3 regions of the Streptomyces sp. NBC_00727 genome follow, and region 3 is predicted to be linked to each of the others. Evidence: riboswitches for the same ligand, from Rfam matches in the RefSeq annotation. Region 3 holds a riboswitch; each other region holds the start of a gene.

The links. Region 3 has a riboswitch for cyclic di-AMP ahead of OG242_RS16985 (M23 family metallopeptidase). Riboswitches for the same ligand answer to the same signal wherever they lie in the genome.
Positions count from the first base shown of each region.
Region 1: another riboswitch for cyclic di-AMP. It lies ahead of OG242_RS29220 (peptidoglycan DD-metalloendopeptidase family protein); the one in region 3 lies ahead of OG242_RS16985 (M23 family metallopeptidase).
Region 2: another riboswitch for cyclic di-AMP. It lies ahead of OG242_RS02630 (transglycosylase SLT domain-containing protein); the one in region 3 lies ahead of OG242_RS16985 (M23 family metallopeptidase).

Region 1 covers NZ_CP108981.1:6,472,269-6,479,168, reverse strand. The annotation lists gene OG242_RS29235 (STM4012 family radical SAM protein) at 1-610, shown strand, start outside; gene OG242_RS29230 (STM4011 family radical SAM protein) at 618-1,511, shown strand; gene OG242_RS29225 (SGNH/GDSL hydrolase family protein) at 1,526-2,380, opposite strand; gene OG242_RS29220 (peptidoglycan DD-metalloendopeptidase family protein) at 2,562-3,491, opposite strand; cyclic di-AMP (ydaO/yuaA leader) riboswitch at 3,495-3,650, opposite strand; gene OG242_RS29215 (alpha-galactosidase) at 3,942-6,035, opposite strand; gene OG242_RS29210 (tyrosine-protein phosphatase) at 6,231-6,900, shown strand, end outside.
Region 2 covers NZ_CP108981.1:592,289-599,188, reverse strand. The annotation lists gene OG242_RS02640 ((2,3-dihydroxybenzoyl)adenylate synthase) at 1-1,091, opposite strand, end outside; gene OG242_RS02635 (2,3-dihydro-2,3-dihydroxybenzoate dehydrogenase) at 1,151-1,987, opposite strand; cyclic di-AMP (ydaO/yuaA leader) riboswitch at 2,475-2,659, shown strand; gene OG242_RS02630 (transglycosylase SLT domain-containing protein) at 2,663-3,535, shown strand; gene OG242_RS02625 (antitoxin) at 3,721-3,909, shown strand; gene OG242_RS02620 (SpoIIE family protein phosphatase) at 4,084-6,612, shown strand; gene OG242_RS02615 (thioesterase II family protein) at 6,628-6,900, opposite strand, start outside.
Region 3 covers NZ_CP108981.1:3,799,071-3,805,970, forward strand. The annotation lists gene OG242_RS16970 (hypothetical protein) at 111-458, opposite strand; tRNA gene OG242_RS16975 (tRNA-Met) at 719-792, shown strand; gene OG242_RS16980 (PP2C family protein-serine/threonine phosphatase) at 967-2,130, shown strand; cyclic di-AMP (ydaO/yuaA leader) riboswitch at 2,342-2,495, shown strand; gene OG242_RS16985 (M23 family metallopeptidase) at 2,507-3,682, shown strand; gene OG242_RS16990 (aldo/keto reductase) at 3,864-4,808, shown strand; gene OG242_RS16995 (PrsW family intramembrane metalloprotease) at 4,867-6,468, opposite strand; gene trmB (tRNA (guanosine(46)-N7)-methyltransferase TrmB) at 6,557-6,900, opposite strand, start outside.

The sequences.
Region 1 (6,900 bases), 2.7 Mb from region 3:
CGGCAGGCTCTCCGCCCGCGAGGCCGACGCGGCGTGGGACGAGCAGCGCCTGCGCCTGTACCGGGCCGGTCGCGACCATCTCCTGGCGCACGGCTACGAGCAGGTGTCGATGCGGATGTTCCGGCGCGCCGGCGCCCCGCGCGCTGAGGGGCCCGACGACTACGCCTGTCAGACGGACGGCATGATCGGCCTGGGCTGCGGCGCCCGTTCCTACACCTCGCGGCTGCACTACTCGTTCGACTACGCGGTGCGGATGAGCGAGGTGCGGGGCATCATCGACGCCTACACGGCCACCGAGGACTTCTCCCGCGCCGTGGTCGGGCGGTACACCGACGGGGACGAGGCGCGCCGCCGCCATCTCCTCCAGTCGGTGCTCCAGGCCGAGGGCATGGCCCTGGACGGGTACCGCGAGCGGTTCGGGACCTCGCCGTACGAGGACTTCCCGGAGGAGCTGGCCCGGTTCGAGGCCCGGGGGTGGCTCGACGGCGGGGCCCCGGCCGAGGAGCTGCTGCGGCTGTCGCCGGAGGGGCTGGCGTACTCCGACGCGCTGGGCCCGGAGCTCTTCTCCCCCGCCGTACGGGCCGCGATGGCCGCGTACGAGCTGAAGTGAGTCACCCGTGGACCTGACCATTCTCTACCGGGGACCGCTCGCCTCCTGCGACTACGACTGCCCGTACTGCCCGTTCGCCAAGCGGCGCGACACCCCGGAACAATTGCGGGCGGACCGGGCGGCGCTCGAACGGTTCACCGCGTGGGCGGCGGCGCAGACCGGTGACCGGATCTCGGTGCTGTTCACGCCGTGGGGCGAGGGCCTGGTGCGCTCCTGGTACCGCCGGGCGATCGTGGAGCTGGCGGGCCTCCCGCACGTACGCCGGGTCGCGATCCAGACGAATCTGAGCGGCCGTACGCGGTGGCTGGCCGAGGCCCCGGAGGCGGCCCGCGAGCGGATCGCGCTGTGGTGCACGTACCACCCGGGGCAGACGCCGTACGAGCGTTTCGTCGGCAGGTGCGCGGAGCTGAAGGGCCTCGGGGTCCGGCACAGCGTGGGTGTCGTGGGCCTCGACGCCCATCTCGACGAGGCGCGGCGGCTGCGCGCGGCGCTCGCGGACGAGGTCTACCTCTGGGTCAACGCGGCCGAGGGGCACACCTATACGGACGAGGAGGCGGAGCGGTGGACGGCGATCGACCCGCTGTTCCCGTACAGCCGTCATCCGCACCGCTCGGCGGGGCTGCCCTGCCGGACCGGTGAGTCGGTGATCTCGGTGGACGGGGAGGGCACGGTGCGCCGCTGCCACTTCGTCCGGGCGGAGCTCGGCAATCTGTACGACGGGAGCTACCGCCGGGCGCTGGTGCCGCGGGCGTGTCCGCTCGCCGTGTGCGACTGCCACATCGGCTATGTGCACCTGGAGACGCTGCCGCTGTACGACGTGTTCGCGGGCGGGGTGCTGGAGCGCATTCCGGCGGCGCTGCCGCTGTCCCCGGTCGCCGCGACGCGGTCGCGGGGCGACTGAGGACAGCGGGTCCGTCAGAGCGGCAGCAGGTCGGGCCGCTTGGGCTCGACGTGGTCCCCGGAGGATTCGCCGCGCAGCCGCCGTCCGATCCATGGCACCAGGTATTCGCGCGCCCAGTGGATGTCGTCGCGGCGGATCTCCAGCGCGCCGCGCGGGGGCTGCGGCGGCCACGGCTGGTCCGGGTCGGCCGGCACGTCGAGGCCGAGGACCTGGGCGGCGCGCAGCGCGACCCGGGTGTGTCCCTCGGGCGACAGGTGCAGCCGGTCGCCGTCCCAGGCGCGCCGGTCCTGCACGGAGCGCAGCGACCACAGGTCGAGGACCGGGCAGTCGTAGCGGTCGGCGATGGCCCGGACGTGGGCGGTGTAGGTGGCGATCTTGCCGCGCAGATGGCGCAGCACGGGGACGCCACGGGTGTCGAAGCCGGTGGTGACCATGACGGTGCCGACCGACCGCGTGAGGTCGGCGACCGCCCGCTCGAAGCGTTCGGCCACGTCGTCGGGGTCGGTGCCCGGCCGGATGATGTCGTTGCCGCCGGCGCAGAAGCTCACCAGACCGGGGGCGAGTTCCTTGGCGCGGGGCACCTGCTCCTCGACTATCTGGTCGAGGAGGCGTCCTCGTACGGCGAGATTGGCGTACCGGAAGTTTCCGTGCGCGGAAACGGGTGAGCCCTCGGCGTCCGCCGGAATGCCGGGCTCCGGGAGCCGGTCCGCGAGGAGTACCGCGAGCCGGTCGGCCCAGCCGACGAATGTTCCGTCCGGGCCGGGGTCGCCGACTCCCTCGGTGAAGCTGTCGCCAATCGCCGCGTACGACCCGATGGCGCCCTGTCGGTCGATGACGCCCTGTTGGATGTTGTTCGAATCGTCTGCCACAAGCGCTTATCCTGCACCCCGGAATGTGACCTACGCGACCGTAATAAGGGGTTGACGGGTGGTGAGATAAAGCACCCGGTCAGTTTTCGGTAAAGGGGGAATAAGCAGAGGGACGGCGCACCGCGGTGCGCCGTCCCTCTTGCCGTTCAGTGACCCGGATCACGGGTCGGTACCGCCTGGATCAGACGTTGATCCCGTGCGACGCCAGGTAGGCGATCGGGTCGATGTCCGAGCCGTACTCCGGGCCGGTGCGGACCTCGAAGTGGAGGTGCGGGCCGGTGGCGTTGCCGGTGGCGCCGGAGAGGCCGACCTGCTGGCCCGCGGTCACGGTCTGGCCCGCCGAGACGGAGAGCGAGGACATGTGGCCGTACTGGGAGTAGTGGCCGTCGGCGTGCTGGATGACGACCTGGTTGCCGTAGGCGCCGCCCCAGCCGGCGGTGACGACGGTGCCGGAGGTGATGGCCTTCACGCTGGTGCCGGTGGCGACGGGGAAGTCGATGCCGGTGTGGCTGCCGCTGGACCAGTTGGCACCGGAGGCGCGGTAGGCGGTGGTGTGGTTGCCCGGGACCGGGTGGACGTAACCGGAGGCGTTGTCCTGGGTGGCCGGGGCCTCGGTCTCGGTCTTGGCCTCGGTCTTCGTCTCGACCTTGGTCTCGGTCCTGGTCTCGGCCTTGGGCGCGGCCTTCGTCTCGGTCTTCTCCGCCGTCTCGGCCGGTGCCTTGGACGGGGTGGCGGCGGCGGGGGCCGCCTTGGCGCCGAGGGTCAGCTTCATGCCCGGGAAGATCAGGCTCGGGTTCTCGCCGACGACCTCGCGGTTGTCCTGGTACAGCTTGTGCCAGCCGCCCTTGAGGTGGTGCTGGGCCGCGATCTTCGACAGGTAGTCGCCGGAGACCACGGAGTAGGTGGTGGTGCCGGTGCTCTTCGCGGGCTTGGCCGGGGTGGTGTGCGCGGCGACCGACTTCGAGGCGGCCGGGGCGGACTGCTCCGCGGCGTGGGCACCGGTGGCGCCGAGCAGCGGAAGCGCGATGACGGCTCCGCCGGCGCTCGCGGCGACGACGCCGCGGGCGATGGTGCTGGACTTGGGACGGCGGTGCTTACCCGAATTGGGCATGAAGAATTTCCTCTCCGGCGCCTGCGAGGTGAGCTGTCGGGTTCGGGCTGGAGATGCCCGGCCGCGCCTGGCGCGGCTTCACCCCTAGCCGTCCGGTCGTCCCGGTCGGCGGCTTACCTGGTTCCCCCGCTCCTGCCACACGGTGAGTGGATGCGAATTCCGGACGGCGGCAGGATTGGGCGTTCCATCCGGATGGCATGGAACGTAAGCGAGCCGGGACGGCGGAAACAAGCCATGCGTTCCGCATCGGATTCCGCACCTGAATTGCGGCGCGGAATTCCGGTCACACTCCGTGGATTACGGATCTTGGCTTTCCGCGCGGCGCACGGCCTACCCCGCCGGGGCGTCACCACACACCGTCACGGATATGATCCCGCTCACGAGCGGGTGATCATCTCCCTTACAACCGGGGCGAGTTCGACATAACGCCGCAATACGGACATGTCATGGTCATCGTCCGCGGCGCAGCCGCACCACTCGTGCGTCCAGGTCGCCGCGCAGCCCGCTGGGCAGCCCGTGGTGCAGCAGCACCGAACCGTGGTGCACCGCCCCCGTGTCCAGGCAGGTGTACGTCGCCTCCGGGTCGAGTCCGCGCAGCCGAAGGGCCGGCGGCTGCTCCCCGTACCGCTGGGCGTGGAGCCACATCAGGACGACGGTGTCCGCGCCCCGCACGTACTGCACGGCGCTCAGGCCGGACCCCGGTGCGCGCAGCCGGTACAGCTCGCCCAGCTGCACGACGGGGCGGATCTCCTTGTACAGCTCCACCCACCCGCGCGCCTCGTCCAGCTCGGCCGCGCTCCACTCGGTGAGGTCCCCGCCGATCCCGAGCACCCCGGCCATGGCGCTGACGAACCGGAAGCGCAGGGAGGAGCGGCGGCCGTTGAGCTGGACGTTCGGGCTGTCGGTGACCCAGGCCGCCATGACGCGCGCCGGGTGGAGCTGCCCGAAGCCGTGCTGGATGGCGAGGCGGTCCAGCGGGTCGGTGTTGTCGGACGTCCAGACCTGGTCCGTACGGGAGAGGATGCCGAGGTCGATGCGCCCGCCGCCGCCCGAGCAGGACTCGAAGGCGACGCCGGGGTGGGCGGCGCGCAGCCGGTCGATCAGCGCGTAGAGGCCGTCCACGTGCTCGGTCCACAGTCGCTGCGGGTAGTCGGCGCCGGGCCAGCCGGCGTCCGAGAAGCAGCGGTTGAAGTCCCATTTCACATAGTCGACCGGCGTCCCGGACAGCAGCGCGTCCAGGCTCTCCCACAGATGGGCCCGCACATCGGGGCGGGCCAGGTTGAGGACCAGCTGATTGCGGAATTCCGTGCGTTCCCGGCCGGGGAAGTGCTGCACCCAGTCGGGGTGGGCGCGGTAGAGATCGCTGTCGGGGTTGACCATCTCGGGTTCGACCCAGATCCCGAACCGCATGCCGAGCCCGTGCACATGGCGCGCGAGCGGGCCGAGCCCGTCGGGGAAGCGCTGCGGGTTCGGCGTCCAGTCGCCGAGCCCGGCCCGGTCGCTCACCCGCTGCCCGAACCAGGCGTCGTCCACGACGAACAGCTCGACGCCCATCGCGGCGGCGCGTTCGGCCAGCGCCCGCTGCTGGTCCTCCGCGATGTCGAAGCCGGTGGCCTCCCAGGAGTTGTAGAGCACCGGGCGCGGCTCGGAGGCGTCCGGGATCACATGGGCGAGCTGCCAGGCGTGCCAGGCGCGGCTCGCCCCGCCGAAACCGCCCGCGCTCCACAGCCCGGCGAAGACGGGGCCGGTGTACGACTCCCCCGGCGCCAGCCGCAGCAGCCCGGACTCGTCGTGGCCGGCGCCGCCGGTGATCTGTACGAGCCCGTCGGGCAGCCGCTGTACGGCGATGCGCCAGGAGCCGGACCAGCCGAGCGCGCAGCCGTAGACCTCGCCGCTCTCCTCGGTCGCGGCGCCGTCCGCGTCGAGGGCGACCCAGGGCAGGCCCTGGTGGCCGGTGTGGCCGCGCCGGCTGGAGAGCAGGTGTTCCCCGTACGCGAGCTCCGTGCGCTCCAGCTGGGTCTCCGCCGCCCAGCGGCCGTGCAGCCGGCTGAGCCGCCAGCGGTCGCGGGCGGGCAGCGTCCAGGCCGCGGCATCGGCGCGGAGCACCTCGACGGGCGGGCCGTCGGGCCCGGCGTGGGTGAGGGTGGTCCAGCGCTCGATCACGTCGGAGTCGTCCCGCATCCGGTAGTGCAGGATGATCACGAGCCGGTGGACCGGGTCGTCGAAGGAGAGCCGCAGCTCGTCGCCGTCCACCGCGTGGCCCGCGAACACCCACGCGGTCCCGCGCACCTCGTCGGTGCGCACCGACAGGGCGGGGCGGACGAACCGGGGGCCGCCCTCGACGGGGTACTCCTCGCGGCCGTCGAGCGGGGACTCGAAGCCCCGGTCGGGCGGCGCGGGCGCCTCGGCCAGGGCCTGGGCGGCGGCCAGGGAGATACGCGGGCCCCAGTGGAGATGCAGCAACTCGTGCCGGTCGGTGAGACGCAGGGCGTAGCTCCCGTTCGCCCCCGTCAGCAGCCAGATCCGGTCGCCGGCCTCGATCATCGCGCGCCCCCGTCCGCGTACTCACAGATTCACACCGGTCCGCACATCATCGACCGTCCACGCACCGGGGGCAACGGCGCGTGCGCGGAAAACGGCCCCGGCGACCGAGATGCCTGGCCTACGAACCGATGTCGTATCGTCGCGGGCGTGGGCCCGACGGCGACACGCGCCGGGGCAGAGCCTCCAGGAGTGACCGTGACGCAGCAGCTGCCGCAGACCCCGCCGACGGAGCCCGTACTCACCGGCGTCCGCAACTTCCGGGACGTGGGCGGTCTGCCCACCACCGACGGCCGCCGGGTCCGGCACGGCAGGCTCTACCGCAGCGGCCACCTGGCGCACGCCACGGCCGAGGACGCGGCGTTCCTCGGCGGGCTCGGTCTGCACACCGTCTTCGACTTCCGCAACGCTGCGGACCACAAGCTGGACGGCCTGGATGTGGAGCTGCCCGGCGTCCGGAACGTGAGCATCCCGCTCAGCGACCCGGCGGACGGGGCGGAGTTCTGGCGGATGGTGCGCGACGGCAACATGGCGGAGCTGCGCTCGATCCTGGCCGGCGGCAAGGGCACCGGCCGCATGGTCGCCTCGTACCGCGCGATCATCCTGGAGCGCACCGCCGAGCACAGCCGGGTGCTGCACGCCCTGGCCGAGGACAGCGTGCCGGCGCTGATGCACTGCGCGGCGGGCAAGGACCGGGCGGGGCTCTCCATCGCGGTGACGCTGCTGGCGGTCGGCGTCGGGCGGGAGACCATCGAGGCCGACTACCTGAAGTCGAACGACGCGCACCGCCGCTACCGCATCCGGCGCAGCGACACCTCGCCGGCCGGGATGTCCCCGGAGGTGCTGGAGCTGCTGAACCCGCTCTTCG
Region 2 (6,900 bases), 3.2 Mb from region 3:
CGGCCCTGGGTGGTGACCACGGTCTCCTGGTCGTCGTCGAGCCGTGTGTAGTTGACCAAACCCTCGGCCATGCCGAAGACCTGCATCAGCCGGCAGCCGAGCGCGGGCTCCAGCCGGCGGGCCGCCGTCTCGCTGTACTTGGCGCCGCCGACCAGGACCAGCTCCAGGCTCGACAGGTCCTGCTCCGCCGCCGGGGCCGCGTCGGTCCACAGCAGGGCGAGCGGCGGCACCATGCCCGTCATCGTGACCCGCTCGCGCTCGATGACCGGAAAGGCGGTCGCCGGGTCGGGGCGCGGGCACAGGACGACCGTGCCGCCGGCGTACAGCGTGCCGAGCCAGCCGGGCGAGCTCATCGGGAAGTTGTGCGCCGCGGGCAGGACCACCAGGAATCGGGTGTCCGCGTCGACGCCGCAGATCTCGTTGGAGCCGCGCAGCGAGTAGATGTAGTCGTCGTGTGTACGGGGGATGAGCTTGGGCACCCCGGTGGTGCCGCCGGACAGCTGGAGGAAGGCCAGGTCGTGCGGCTCGGGCTCGTCGTCCGGCTCGCCCGTCTCCTCGCACGGCACGTCGGACAGGGCGGTGTGCTCACCCGGGTCGCCGACGACGAACACGTGCTTCAGGGTGGGCGCCTGCTCCTTCACCGCCGCGGCCAGGGTCCGGTGGTCGAATCCGGCGTGCCGGTCCGGGATCACATAGGCGACGGCCTCCGCGAAGGAGCAGAAGTAGGCGATCTCCGTCTCCCGGTGCGCGGGCAGCGCGTAGACGGGCAGCGCGCCGATGCGGAAGAGGGCGAAGACGACCTCGGCGAACTCGGCGGCGTTGGGCAGCTGGACGACGACCCGGTCGCCCTTCGCAATCCCGCGCGCCCGGAAGCCGGCCGCCAGCCGGGCCGCGCGCTCGTCGAGTTCGCGGTACGTCCAGGCGCGGCGCTCGGGGGCCGGGTCGACGATCGCGACCCGGTCGCCGTGGGCCTCGGCCCGTTCGCGCAGCATGCCGGTGAACGTCTCGCCGCGCCAGTGACCGGCCGCCCGGTAGCGGGCGGCGAACTCGGCGGGCCAGGTCGGGGCGTCTTCGTACGGTGAGGCAGTCATCGTTGAGGTCTCCAGTGGGGAGGGCTGCGAGCCGCTTTCGGGGGCGCCGGGCGGACGGGTCAGGCGCGCAGGGTGGCGCCGCCGTCGACGTACAGGTCGTGCAGGGTGATGTGGCGGGCCCGGTCGGACACCAGGAAGGCGACCGCCTCGGCGATGTCGGACGGCTCGGCGATCCTGCCCAGCGGTATGCCCGTGCGGTAGCTCGCCAGGTCCCCGGCGATGACGCGCTGCGCGGCGGGCCCGTCGTCGCGCGCCTCGCCGGCCGGCCACATGCCGCGCTGCATGTCGGTGAGGGTGGAACCCGGCGAGACCGTGTTGCACCGGACGCCGAGGGGCGCCAGCTCCAGGCCGAGGCACTTGGTGAACATGACGGCGGCCGCCTTGGACGCGGCGTACGCCGCCATGGTCGTACGGGGGATGCCGGCGGCGTTGGACGCCACGGTGACGATGCTGCCCGCACCGCGCGCGGCCATCCGGCGTGAAACGGCCCGCGATACGTGGAACACCCCGTCGGTGTTGACGGCGAACGTGGCCGCCCAGTCCTCGTCGGTCAGCTCGGCGACCGGTGAACACCGCAGTATCCCGGCGACGTTGACCGCGATGTCGAGGGCGCCGAGCGTCTCCTCGGCCTCGGCCACGAGGGCTTCGACGGCCGCCGCGCCCGTCACGTCCAGCCTCCGTGCGACGACGCTCCGGCCGTACTCCCGGGCCAGGGCGTCCACGCCTTCGGGGGCCGCGTCGGTCGCCAGGACCCGGCAGCCGCGTGCGACCAGGACGCGGACGACCGCCTCACCTATGCCGCGTCCGGCTCCTGTCACGAGGGCCAGGCGGCCGGTGAGTTCCAGGTCGTCGGAGGGGGCGGAACGGCCGGAGTCATGCGTGGAATGCGGCGCCATGGCCTGGGGTCTCCATTTGCCGATGAGGGGTGAACGGGGCCGTGCCGGACGATCGACGTCGTTTCAGGGCAGGGGCGTGCCCCGGTGCCGCCGCCGACATCCCGACACACTTAGGTAAGCCTAACCATATGTTGATCGTGTGGGCGAGGGGGCCGGAAGGCGGATTTCCGGCCTTCCGCATGGCTCCTGTGCCCCTTTTGTCACTTTATGGGCCAAAGGTCAACAGTGGGCACTTGGGGAGGGTTTGATGCTGCCCAAGGCCATCGAAACGGACTAATGCCCCACTTCGGTCGCAGTGGGCAGCGTCACGTTCGCCGTTTCTGACGCGTAATCCGATCTCGCGGTTCCCAGGCGTGCCAAGAAATTTGACTCCCCCTGCCGAGAGCGATCATGAGCATTTCCTTTGATTGATCTTGCAAAACAATTGTGATCAGCAATTCTGGGCTTGTTCCGGCCGTCGTTTCTCGCTTACGGTCCCGTCATCAATCCGGATGGAACGCCGAATCCTGCCGCCGTCCGGGAACCCGACCACCCACGTACGGCAGGAGCGGGGGACCCAGGTTTGCCGCCGGTCCGGAATCCGGAGCGGCTAGGGGTGAAGTCGCCATGCGCGACCGGACATCTCCAGTCCGAACCCGACAGCTCACCTCGTAGGCGACGGAGAGGAAATACGCCATGCCCATCACGGGTAAGCACCGTCGTGCCAAGTCCGCGTCCCTGACCCGCGGTTTCATCGCCGTGAGCGCGGGCGGAGCCGTTCTCGCGCTCCCCCTGATCACTGCCGGATCGGCCTCCGCCGCCCCCGCCAAGTCCGTCGTCGCCGAAAGGGCCGCGGCCCCGACTTCCGTCGCCGGCAAGGAAATTGCCGTGCGCAAGGCCACGCCCACCACGTATTCCGTGGTCTCCGGCGATTCGCTTTACAAGATCGCGCAGGGACATTCCCTCAGCGGTGGCTGGGAGCGGCTGTACAAGGACAACCGCGGTGTTGTCGGCAGCAACCCCGACCTCATTCACCCGGGCCTCAAGCTCACCATCGGAGCCAAGTCCGAGGCCGCCGCCCCGAAGGCCGCGGAGAAGAGCGAATTCAAGGCGGAGACCGCCGAGAAGAACGGCGACACCGCGCCCCGGACGGAGAGCGCCGACCGCGCCGACCGCTCCGAGCGCACGGTCGTCCCCGTCGCCGAGAAGACCGCCGCCGCGCCCGCCGAGGCCCAGACGGTCGCGTACACCGACGACCTCGACGGCTGGATCAAGGAATCCCTGGCCGTCATGGCCGAGCACGGCATCCCCGGCAGCTACGACGGCATCTACCGCAACATCATGCGTGAGTCCTCGGGCAACCAGTTCGCCATCAACGACTGGGACATCAACGCCGTCAACGGCACGCCCTCCAAGGGTCTGCTCCAGGTGATCCAGCCCACCTTCGACGCCTACCACGTGGCCGGTACGTCGACGGACATCTACGACCCGGTCGCCAACATCACGGCCGCGTGCAACTACGCCGCCGCCACGTACGGCTCCATGGACAACGTGTTCGGCGCCTACTGATCCCACCCGGCCCCGTGCTCGGGGCGGAGCCGTGAGGAGGGGCGGAGGAAGCGAATGCGCTTCCTCCGCCCCTCTGCGTGTGCCGGTAAATACATGGTGTTCGACGTCGTGGGGTCCCGCCCCGGAATGCGTCGGGCGGGCCGGGCGTGGATGCTGGAACGGTCAGCGTCTCTAGGAGGTCAGTCATGAGCATGCTCGACAAGATCAAGGGCATGATCAAGGGGCACCCCGATCAGGCCCGGCAGGGCGTCGAGAAGGGCGGGGACTTCGTCGACAAGAAGACCGGCGGCAAGTACGGCGGCCAGGTCGACTCGGCCCAGCAGAAGATCAACGACCAGCTCGGTGACCGCCGCCCGCCCGACGAGGGCCGGTAGGAGCCTGCACGGACCGTGAAGGAGCGGTGGCCGCCACACCCGTGGCGGCCACCGCTCCGCCGCGTGGGAAGGCCGGACACACCCGGCCCCCGGCCGCGAACCGGCGGAAGGAAGGCGCGGACCCGGCCCCTCTCCGACGTGCGCGTACCGGCCGGGCGGGAGCATCCTGGCTGTGTGACCTGGCACGGTGCGGCCGGGCGGGTGCCGCTCGGTCCGGGCGACGGCCTTCCCGGGAGACCGGACGACGGACGGGCACCGGACGATCTGTCCCTGGTGCTCGCGCAATCAGTCGTGAGCGCCATCGACGCAGTCGGCGGCCTGGCCGGCGGGATCTATCTGCCCTCCGGCACCCCCGGCCTGCTCCGCCTGGCCGTCCTCGCCGGGCTTCCCGGACCGCTGTTCCGCCCCTGGTGGCGGATGCACGTGAACCGGCCGTTCCCGATCGCCGAGGCGTTCCGCACCGGCAGCCCCGTCTACCTCGCCGACGCCGAGGACGCCATGCGCCGCTTCCCGCAGCTCATGGCCGGCCTGCCGTTCCCCTTCGGGTCCCTGTACGTGCCGGTCCTGCGGGGTCACGAGCCGGTCGGCGTCCTCGTCGTCCTGCGCGCCGCGACCGGGGACGAACCGGTGTCCGCCGCCGACCGGGACCGGCTCCAGCGCATCGCCCGGAGCCTCGGCACCGAACTGGCCGCCCTGGCGGACTCCGGCACCCGGCCGGAGTGGGACGGGGAACCGCTGCCCGTCCAGCTGCCCGCCGAGACCTCGCCGCCGGTGCGCATCGGCCGCTTCGACTGGGACCTCGGCACCGGCACCGTCCAGGCGGACGCGGACCTCGACGCGATCCTCGGCACCGGCACCGGCGGCTTCCCCGGCACCATCGGGGCCCTGGCGGCCAGACTGGCGCCCGAGGACGTCTACGGCCTCTGGGCGCTGGCCCGGCAGGCGGCGGACTCCCACGGCCCCGTCGTACGCCGGATGCGCCTGCGCGGCCCGGACGGCCGCTCCCACCTGCTGGAGGTCTCCGGGCGCCGGGACGACGACGCCGGCCCGGGCGGACACCTCACCGGCTTCCTGGTGGACCTGGGCATCGGCCCGGTCGTCGCCGAGGCCGCCGACCGGCTGCCGCGCGGCATCTTCTCGCTCGACCGCTTCGGCCGGATCACCTACGTCAACCCGCTGGCCGAGGAGATGCTCGGCCGGGCCCGCGCGGAACTGGTCGGGCGGGTCTTCTGGGAGGCGCTGCCCTGGTTCGCGAACCCCGCGTACGAGGACCACTACCGGGCCGCGATGATCTCCGACGCCCCGGTGCACTTCCTCGCCCGGCGCGACCCGCCGCCCTGGCTCTCCGTCTCCCTGTACCCCGGGCACGACGGGCTGACCGCCGTCCTCACCCACACCGACGAGCCCGCCTACACCCCGGGCTCCGTCGTCTCGCCCGGCCTGGGACTCGGCTCCCCGGCCGACCGGTCCGCCGCCCTCTACCGCCCGGTCGCCCTCGCCATCGCGCTCACCGAGGCCGTCACCGCCCGCCAGGTCTCCCGCGTGGTCACCGAGGAACTGCTGCCCGCGTTCGGCGGCCGGCAGCTGGCGATCTACCTGCTCAAGGAGGGCCACCTCTACCTGGAGTGGGAGACCGGCTTCCCGCAGGGCTTCCTCGACCGGTTCGACGCCGTAGGCCTGGACGCCCGCATCCCGGGCGTGGAGACCCTCACCACCGGGCGCCCCATCTTCTTCGAGTCCATGCAGCGTCTGGCGGCCGCCTACCCCGGCATCCCCATGGACGCGGACGTCGGCGCCCGCGCCTTCCTGCCGCTGATCGCCTCCGGGCGGCTCGTCGGCTCCTGCATCCTCGGCTTCGACCGGCCGCGCGGCTTCAGCCCGGAGGAGCGTACGGTCCTCACCGCCCTGGCCGGCCTCATCGCCCAGGCGCTCCAGCGGGCCCAGCGCTACGACACCGAGGCCGCCCTGGCCCGCGGCCTCCAGGACGCCCTGCTGCCGCACCGGCTGCCCGCCGTCCACGGCATCGACACCCAGGGCCGCTACCTCGCCGGCACCCAGGGCATGGACGTCGGCGGCGACTGGTACGACGTGATCGAGACCCACGGCCGGCTCGCCCTCGTCATCGGGGACGTACAGGGCCACGGCGTGGCCGCCGCCGCGACCATGGGCCAGCTCCGCAGTGCCGTACGGGCCTTCGCGCTCAGCGGCCACGACCCGCAGGAGGTCATGAGCGGTACCAACCGCCTGCTCATCGACCTCGACACCGGCCAGTTCGCGAGCTGCTGCTACATCGTGACGGACCCCGCCACCGGCCGCACGCACGCCGTGCGCGCCGGGCATCCCCAGCCCGTCCTGCGCCGGCCCGACGGCACCGCCGAGGTCATGGAGCTGGCGGGCGGCATCGTCCTGGGCATCGACGCCGACGTCGCGTACCCCGTCACCGAGCTCCACCTGGACCCCGGCGCGACGCTCGCCCTCTACACCGACGGCCTCGTCGAGCAGGCCGGCACCGACATCGACATCGGGGTCGAGCGGCTGCGCGGCACGATCGCCGGCCTCGGCGCCGTGCCCCTGGTCGACACCGCCGACCACGTCATCAGCCGGGCCCGGCTGGCCGCCGACCGGCCCGACGACATCGCCCTGCTGCTCGCGGCCAGGTGGACCGACGACGAAACCGTGCGCGGGTGGCTTCACGGCGTGTGACGCAACCAGCGCCGCTCACGACGGCCCCACCGCCCGCCCGTGCCCCGGGGCAGCGGCGGACAGCGCGACAGCGAGCTCCGCGACGGCCGGCAGATGGTCGTTCAGGAAGAAGTGCCCGCCCGGCAGGACCCGCAGTTCGAACGGGCCCGTGGTGTGCGTGCGCCATGCCCGTACGTCCTCCGGAGGCGCATCCGGGTCGCTGTCACCGGTGAGGGCGACGACCGGGCACGCCAGGAGGCCGTCGCCCGGCACGTAACCGGCGACGGCCGCGTAGTCGGCACGCAGCGC
Region 3 (6,900 bases):
TCCACTCCCGGCGCCGTCGACATGGCTGAGTCCGAACTCAGTCATATCGCCATATGGGCGCATGCGCCCGTTGAGAGGATCCGGGTTCTGGTCAGGAGGGGGCGCGGCGGCTACTTCTCCGGCCCGGATGCGGTGACCGGAGCCTTGCCGGTGTCCTCGTCGGACGCCGTCCTCGTGCCTGCTTCCGCGTCCGGCGCGGTGGCGGCGGCCGCCTTCCTGCTGTTCACCATGATGCCGATGAAGCCGGCGAGGAACCCGCTGATCAGGCCCGATATCGCGTGGTTGGCCGCGTTGACCGACTCGCTGCCCGGGAGGCCGATCGCCAGGTAGTTCACCGCCGCGCTCATCACCGCGCCCAGCACGCCGCCGATGAGGCCGCCCGTGGCGGCGGCGCGTACGGGTGACGGCGGGGTGGCAGAGGGAGCGGGGGTGCGATCGGAGGCGAGCGGTGCGGTCATGGTCGAGAGCCCTCCAGACAGGCTGCGATCAGAGACCGGGAGCGGCTCTCCGTGCGCGCCGGCATGCGCGGTCGGAGCTGCTCACACGGGCAGCCCACCGAGCCGGGGGGTGCAGCAGATACCTTGCGACAGAACACATGTTCCTTGCAACACCTTCTCGTTTTCGGCACTTTGACGTTCGGTGAGGACCCGTGTGCGTGGGGCGTGCGAGGCGGGTGGTCACGAGAGCTCCGAACATGCCGTAGAGTTGTGTTTACCGACGCGGGGTGGAGCAGCTCGGTAGCTCGCTGGGCTCATAACCCAGAGGTCGCAGGTTCAAATCCTGTCCCCGCTACTGAAGGATCAGGCCCGGCACGCAAGCAGCGTGCCGGGCCTGATGCGTTGTCGGCGTATACGTGTTTAGCCCCATCGGCGGCCGAGGAGTCGCCCGTCGGCCGGGCGGCGGCGAGGCTGGGGGAGGTGCGCGGTACCGTCCGCGGCCGTGGCTGCACCGGGCAGGAGACCGCAGGTGGGGAAGTGGGAGCGTCGGTGGCGCGGGCGTGGCGGCGTGCGGAGCCGCCGGTTCGTCCGGGTGCTGCCGGTGGCGATGATCGTCATCGGGGTGGCGTTCGACCTCTTCACGCCGCCGCCCTTCACGGCCGTCCCGATGTTCGCGGCCGCTCCGCTGATCGCCGCGCCGTTCTTCGGCCTCGGCACCACGGTCCGGATAGGGATCGTCGCTGTGCTCGCCGTCGCCGGAATCCGGCTCTACAGCGGGGATCTGGTCAAGGTGGTCTCGTTCGTCGAGATGCTCACCGTGGTCACGGTCGCCTTCCAGGCGTGCGTGATCAACCGGGTCGTGCGGCGCGGCAACGAGCAGCTGGCGTCCGCCCGGATCATCGCCGAGACCGCCATGCGTGCGGTGCTGCCGGAGCCGCCCGAGCGGATCGGCGGACTCCAGGTGGCCGCGCGGTACGAGGCGGCGCAGGCGGACGAGTTCGTCGGGGGTGACCTGTTCGCGGCGGCGGACACCCCGTACGGGGTGCGGCTCGTGCTCGGGGACGTGCGCGGGAAGGGGCTGGAGGCGGTCGGGGCCGTGGCGGTGGTGATCGGGGCGTTCCGGGAGGCGGCCGAGCAGGAGACGACGCTGGAGGGCGTGGCGCAGCGGCTGGAGCGGGCGCTGGCGCGTGAGTCGACCCGGGGCGGCGGGTTCGACGCGTTCGAGGAGTTCGTCACCGCCGTGCTGGCGGAGATCCCGCCGGGCGGACAGGCGGTACGGATCGTGAACCGCGGCCACCCCGACCCGCTGCTGCTGCACGGGGACGGGGCGGTGGAGGCCCTGACGCCTTCGGAGCCCGCGCTGCCGCTCGGCATGGGCCTGGGGGTGCGGCCGGACCGCTCGGACGGGTGGGAGCTGCCGGCCGGCGGGACGCTGCTGTTCTACACGGACGGCCTGTCCGAGGCACGTGATGCCGACGGCGTCTTCTACGACCCGGCTGGGCGGCTGCGCGGGCGCCTCTTTCCGGGGCCCGAGGAGTTGTTGTCCGCGCTGACCGACGACGTACGGCTGCATACGGGGGGCGAGTCGACCGACGACATGGCGCTGCTCGCGGTGGCGCGGCCGGCGAAGGGGCAGCCCGACCGGCGCAGGACGGTGAAGATCATCAAGCGGGGTACAACCCTGCGTGACTGACAGGCGCCGCTCCGCATAACATTTGACGCAACGTCAGAAAACGCGTAGTGGCCGGACCTCGTTCAACTCGCCCGATTCCACCCGGTTGTGTCCCATAAAGTCCGGGCCGAGGAGGGGAACGATCAGTGGGAACAGCTTGGAATCGGACCCGTCTGTCTATTAACGTTCGATAACGCAGCGCGGTTGTCACAGCCGCCGTCAGTGGCGGCACCGTGCGCGAGCGCCGAATTCCGCAAGGGAACCGGGGAACCACCTACATGGGGTGAATCGGGCATCTCTGTCTTCACGAGAGGCGGAGGGACCCGTAGGAGACCTTCCTGCTCCGAACCCGTCAGCTAACCCGGTAGGCGAGAAGGAAGGAAAGGAGTGCGCCCGCGTGGCGTCCAACAAGCCTGCCCCCGAATCACCCTCCCGGTTCGTGCCCGAGTACGGCGCCGACTTCGCGAACGGCCCCGCTACCGCGTACATCCCGGAACAGGGGATCGACTACGCGACCGATGGGGGCAACGGCTACGGCACCGGCGCCGGTCCCGGCAGCGGTTTCCGCGCCGACGATGCCGACTCCGAGCGGACCTGGGAGGAATGGAACCCCACCGAGGAGTCCGTCCGTCCCGTCCGCGGCAAGCACCGTGTCGCCAAGCAGCGCAATGGTCTGGCCCGTAGCTCCACCGTCCTCGGCGTCGGTGTCATCGCGGCCGTCGGTGCGGGCGGCATGGCCACCGCGCAGAGCAAACCGCCGGTCTCCATCTCTCTTCCCGATTCCATCGCGGACAATCTCCCCGACGCCAACTCCCTTCCGGGCGTAGGTGCGTTGTTCTCCGGCGAGACCAAGACCGAGGCCGAGGCCCGGGTCACCGCGACCGCTGCCGCCCCGCTGACCACCGCCGGCATCACCACCGCCGAGGCCGAGCAGGGCACCACGGACGCCGGCGAGGCGCTGCGCGCCCGCATCCTCCAGCAGGCCGAGCAGCAGCAGGGCGCCGCCGACGCCGAGGCCAGGGCGGCCGAGGAGAAGGCCGCGGCCGAGAAGGCCGCCGCCGAGGCGAAGAAGCAGCAGGACGAGGCCGAGGCCAAGGCCGCCGCCGCGAAGAAGAAGGCGGAGGAGGAGGCGAAGAGGAAGGCCGAGGCGTTGCGCCTGGCCAAGCTCGCCGCCAGCTACGCCATCCCCACCTCCTCGTACACGATCACCTCGACGTTCGGCGAGGCCGGTTCGATGTGGTCCTCCGGCTATCACACGGGCCTCGACTTCGCGGCGCCGACCGGTACCCCGATCAAGGCCATCCACACCGGCACCATCAAGTCGGCCGGCTGGTCCGGTTCGTACGGCTACCGCACGGTGCTGGAGCTCGAGGACGGCACCGAACTGTGGTTCTGCCACCAGTCATCGATCGGTGTCACCGTCGGCCAGAAGGTCACCACCGGCGACACCATCGGCCGTGTCGGCGCGACCGGCAACGTCACCGGCCCGCACCTCCACCTGGAGGTCCACACCCCGGACGGCAGCGGCATCGACCCGATGGCCTGGCTGCGCGCCCGCGGTCTGACCGTCTGACCCTCGGCGTTGCCTCCCGCGAGTCCGGGACGGCCCGCGCCGTTCCCGGTCCGCGCCCTTCCGAACCCCGGCAGCCCTGACGCACACCCCCCGACGTCAGGGCTGCCGGTCCGTAGGTCCGCGGCTGGCTGGATGTAGGTGGCACGGAATAGTGGGGTGGCCGGAAACCGTTGTCCCCCTTATGACTTCACTGCGCACTCTCGGCCCGTCCGGCCTGCAGGTCTTCCCGCTCTGCCTCGGTGGAAACGTCTTCGGCTGGACCGCGGACGAGGACCAGTCCTTCGCCGTCCTCGACGCGTACGCGGCGGCCGGCGGCAACTTCGTCGACACCGCCGACGCCTACTCGCACTGGGTTCCCGGTAACGAGGGCGGCGAGTCGGAGACGGTCATCGGCAAGTGGCTCGCGGCGCGCGGCAACCGGTCCGACGTCGTGGTGGCCACCAAGGCCGGCGCGCTCCCCGGATACAAGGGGCTGTCGGCGCCCACGATCAAGTCGGCCGCCGAGGAGTCGCTGCGCCGGCTGAACACCGACTACATCGACCTCTACTACACGCACTTCGACGACGAGACCGTCCCCGTCGAGGAGATCATCACCGCCCTGGACCAGCTGGTGCGGGAGGGCAAGGTCCGGGAGATCGCCGCCTCCAACATCAGCCCTGAGCGCCTGCGCGCCTCGGTGGAGTTCTCCGAGCGCGAGGGACTGGCCCGCTATGTGGCGCTCCAGCCGCACTACAACCTGGTCTCCCGCGACACCTACGAGGGCGGGCTCCAGGACACCGCCGCACGCGCCGGGCTCGCGGCCGTCCCGTACTTCGCGCTGGCCGCCGGCTTCCTCACCGGCAAGTACCGCCCGGGTGCGGCCGTGGACAGCGCCCGCGCCGGGAGCGCGGCCGGCCACCTGGAGTCGGAGCGCGGGCAGCGGGTGCTCGCCGCGCTCGACACGGTGGCGCGGGAGCGGGACGCCGAGATCGCGACGGTGGCCCTGGCCTGGCTCGCCTCCCGGCCGACGGTCGCCGCGCCGATCGCCTCCGCCCGCACGGTCGGACAGCTCCCCGCCCTGCTGGCGCTCGCCGACCTCCGCCTGACGGACGACGAACTGTCGACACTCACCGAAGCGTCCGCGTAGGCGCGTTGACCCGGCTTAGGCCTCCTCCTGGTCGGGGCAGCGGCCCGTCGGTCGCGGATCAGGCCGGCGGGCTGCCGCTGTACGGCGGGCCGGCACAGGGCGGTGCGGCGTACGGCTGCGGGGTGTAGGGCGGTGCGGTGTACGGCGGTACGGGCTGTTGGCCGTACGGCTGCGCTGTGTACGGGGACGGGGCGCCGTACGGGTACGGGGCGGGGGCGGCGCTGTGGGCGTGGGGTCCGTACGCGTGATGCGGCCAGGGCGGCGGGAAGCCCGGGGGCCGGCGGTGCGTGGCGCGAGCCGCGTACGCCAGGGCGGGGCCCGCGACGTCCCGGCGCTGCCACAGGTGGTGCAGCAGCTCCAGCTCGCGGGCGGCGAAGTCGGGATCGGCCGTGCCCCGGCGGGCCTGCCGGCGCAGGAAGGCGAGGGACGTCGCGAACGCCTCGTACTCGGCGACCGTACGGGCCGCGGCCCTGCCGTGCTCCTTGGCCTCCTTGGGGTGCTTCGCGTGGGCCGGGGCGTGGGCGTGGCCGTACGGGGTCGCCCGGTGCGGCTGGCCGTACGCGCCGGCCGCCGCCGCGTACCGCTGGCGCGCCGCGTTCCGGGCGAGGGCGCGGGCCCGCATCGAGGCGAGGGCGAGGGGTTCGGCGGGGGAGAGCCAGCCGGCCCCGGCGTACGCGGGGAGCTCGACGGCCAGGGAGCGCAGCTCCTGCCGGCGCGCCCGGATCAGGAGCCACGTGATCAGGCCGAAGACGGGGACCATGAACGCCCCGTAGACGATGTAGAACCCGTACCGGGTGAAGGTGGCCGAGCCGTTCCACAGGGCGTGCATGCCCATCGCGAGGACCAGGCCGAGCAGCGGGGCCCCGATGCGCCTGAACCGCCGGCCGGGTGCGGTGCTCGCGGCGGTCCCGAGACCGATGCCGGTCAGGACGGTGAAGAGCGGATGGGCGAACGGTGTCATGACCGCGCGGATGAGGAACGTCATCACCGTCACCGACGCGAAGGCGGTGCCCATCTGCTGGTCCTCGCCGAAGGCGTTGCCCAGATAGAGGATGTTCTCGGTGAAGGCGAAGCCCGTCGCCGTGAAACCGGCGGCCACCGCGCCGTCGACGAGGCCGGTGAACTCCCGTCGCCGGAAGAGGAAGAGCAGCAGGACGGCCGCCGCCTTGGCGCTCTCCTCGACGACCGGCGCGATGACCGTGGCACCCAGGGTGTCCGCGTTGCCCGGATCGGACCCGGCTATCCACCGGGTGGCGAAGGAGTTGGCGAGGATCGCGACCAAGGCCGCCGCGCACGCGCCCCACGCGAAGGCGAACAGGAGGTTCCGCCACGGCCGGGGGTCGACCCGGCCCAGCCAGCGGAAGGCCGCCATCAGAGCGGGGACCGGCAGCACGGCCAGACCCAGGCCGACCAGGAACCCCTCGGTCCCGGTCTGGTCGCGGACCAGGGCCAGGATCACCACACCGCAGAGCGCCAGCGTCGCGAAGACGGCGACCACTCGGAACGTCCGGTTCCGCCACAGTGGGCCGACGCGGCGCGGCCGGTAGCGCCACTGGCTCCGCTCCGGCACGGCAGCCAGGATCTCGCCGACCCGCTGCTCCTGGAGCACGGGGACGACCGGCTGACCTTGCCATTGCTGCTGAACAGACCCGTCCGACACCCCTCGACCCTAACGAGCGGCACTGACAACGGCCATGGCGCGTGCGGCCGGCGCGGGGCGCCGGCCCCTGCTGGTCAGACGCGACGGGTCAGACGCGCGCGAAGAGCAGGTCGTGCACCACGTGGCCCTTGCCCAGGCCCTGGCCCTCGAACCGGGTCAGCGGACGGAACTCCGGGCGCGGGGCGTAGCCGCCGTCGGCCGTCGTGTTCTCGAAGCGGGGGTGCGCGGTGAGGACTTCGAGCATCTGCTCGGCGTACGGCTCCCAGTCTGTCGCGCAGTGCACGATCGCCCCGGGCTTCAGCGGGCCCGCGACCAGGTCGAGGAACTCCGGCTGGATCAGCCGGCGCTTGTGGTGGCGGGTCTTGGGCCAAGGGTCGGGGAAGTACACCCGCAGCCCGTCCAGCGACTCCGGCTCCAGCATCTCGCGCAGCA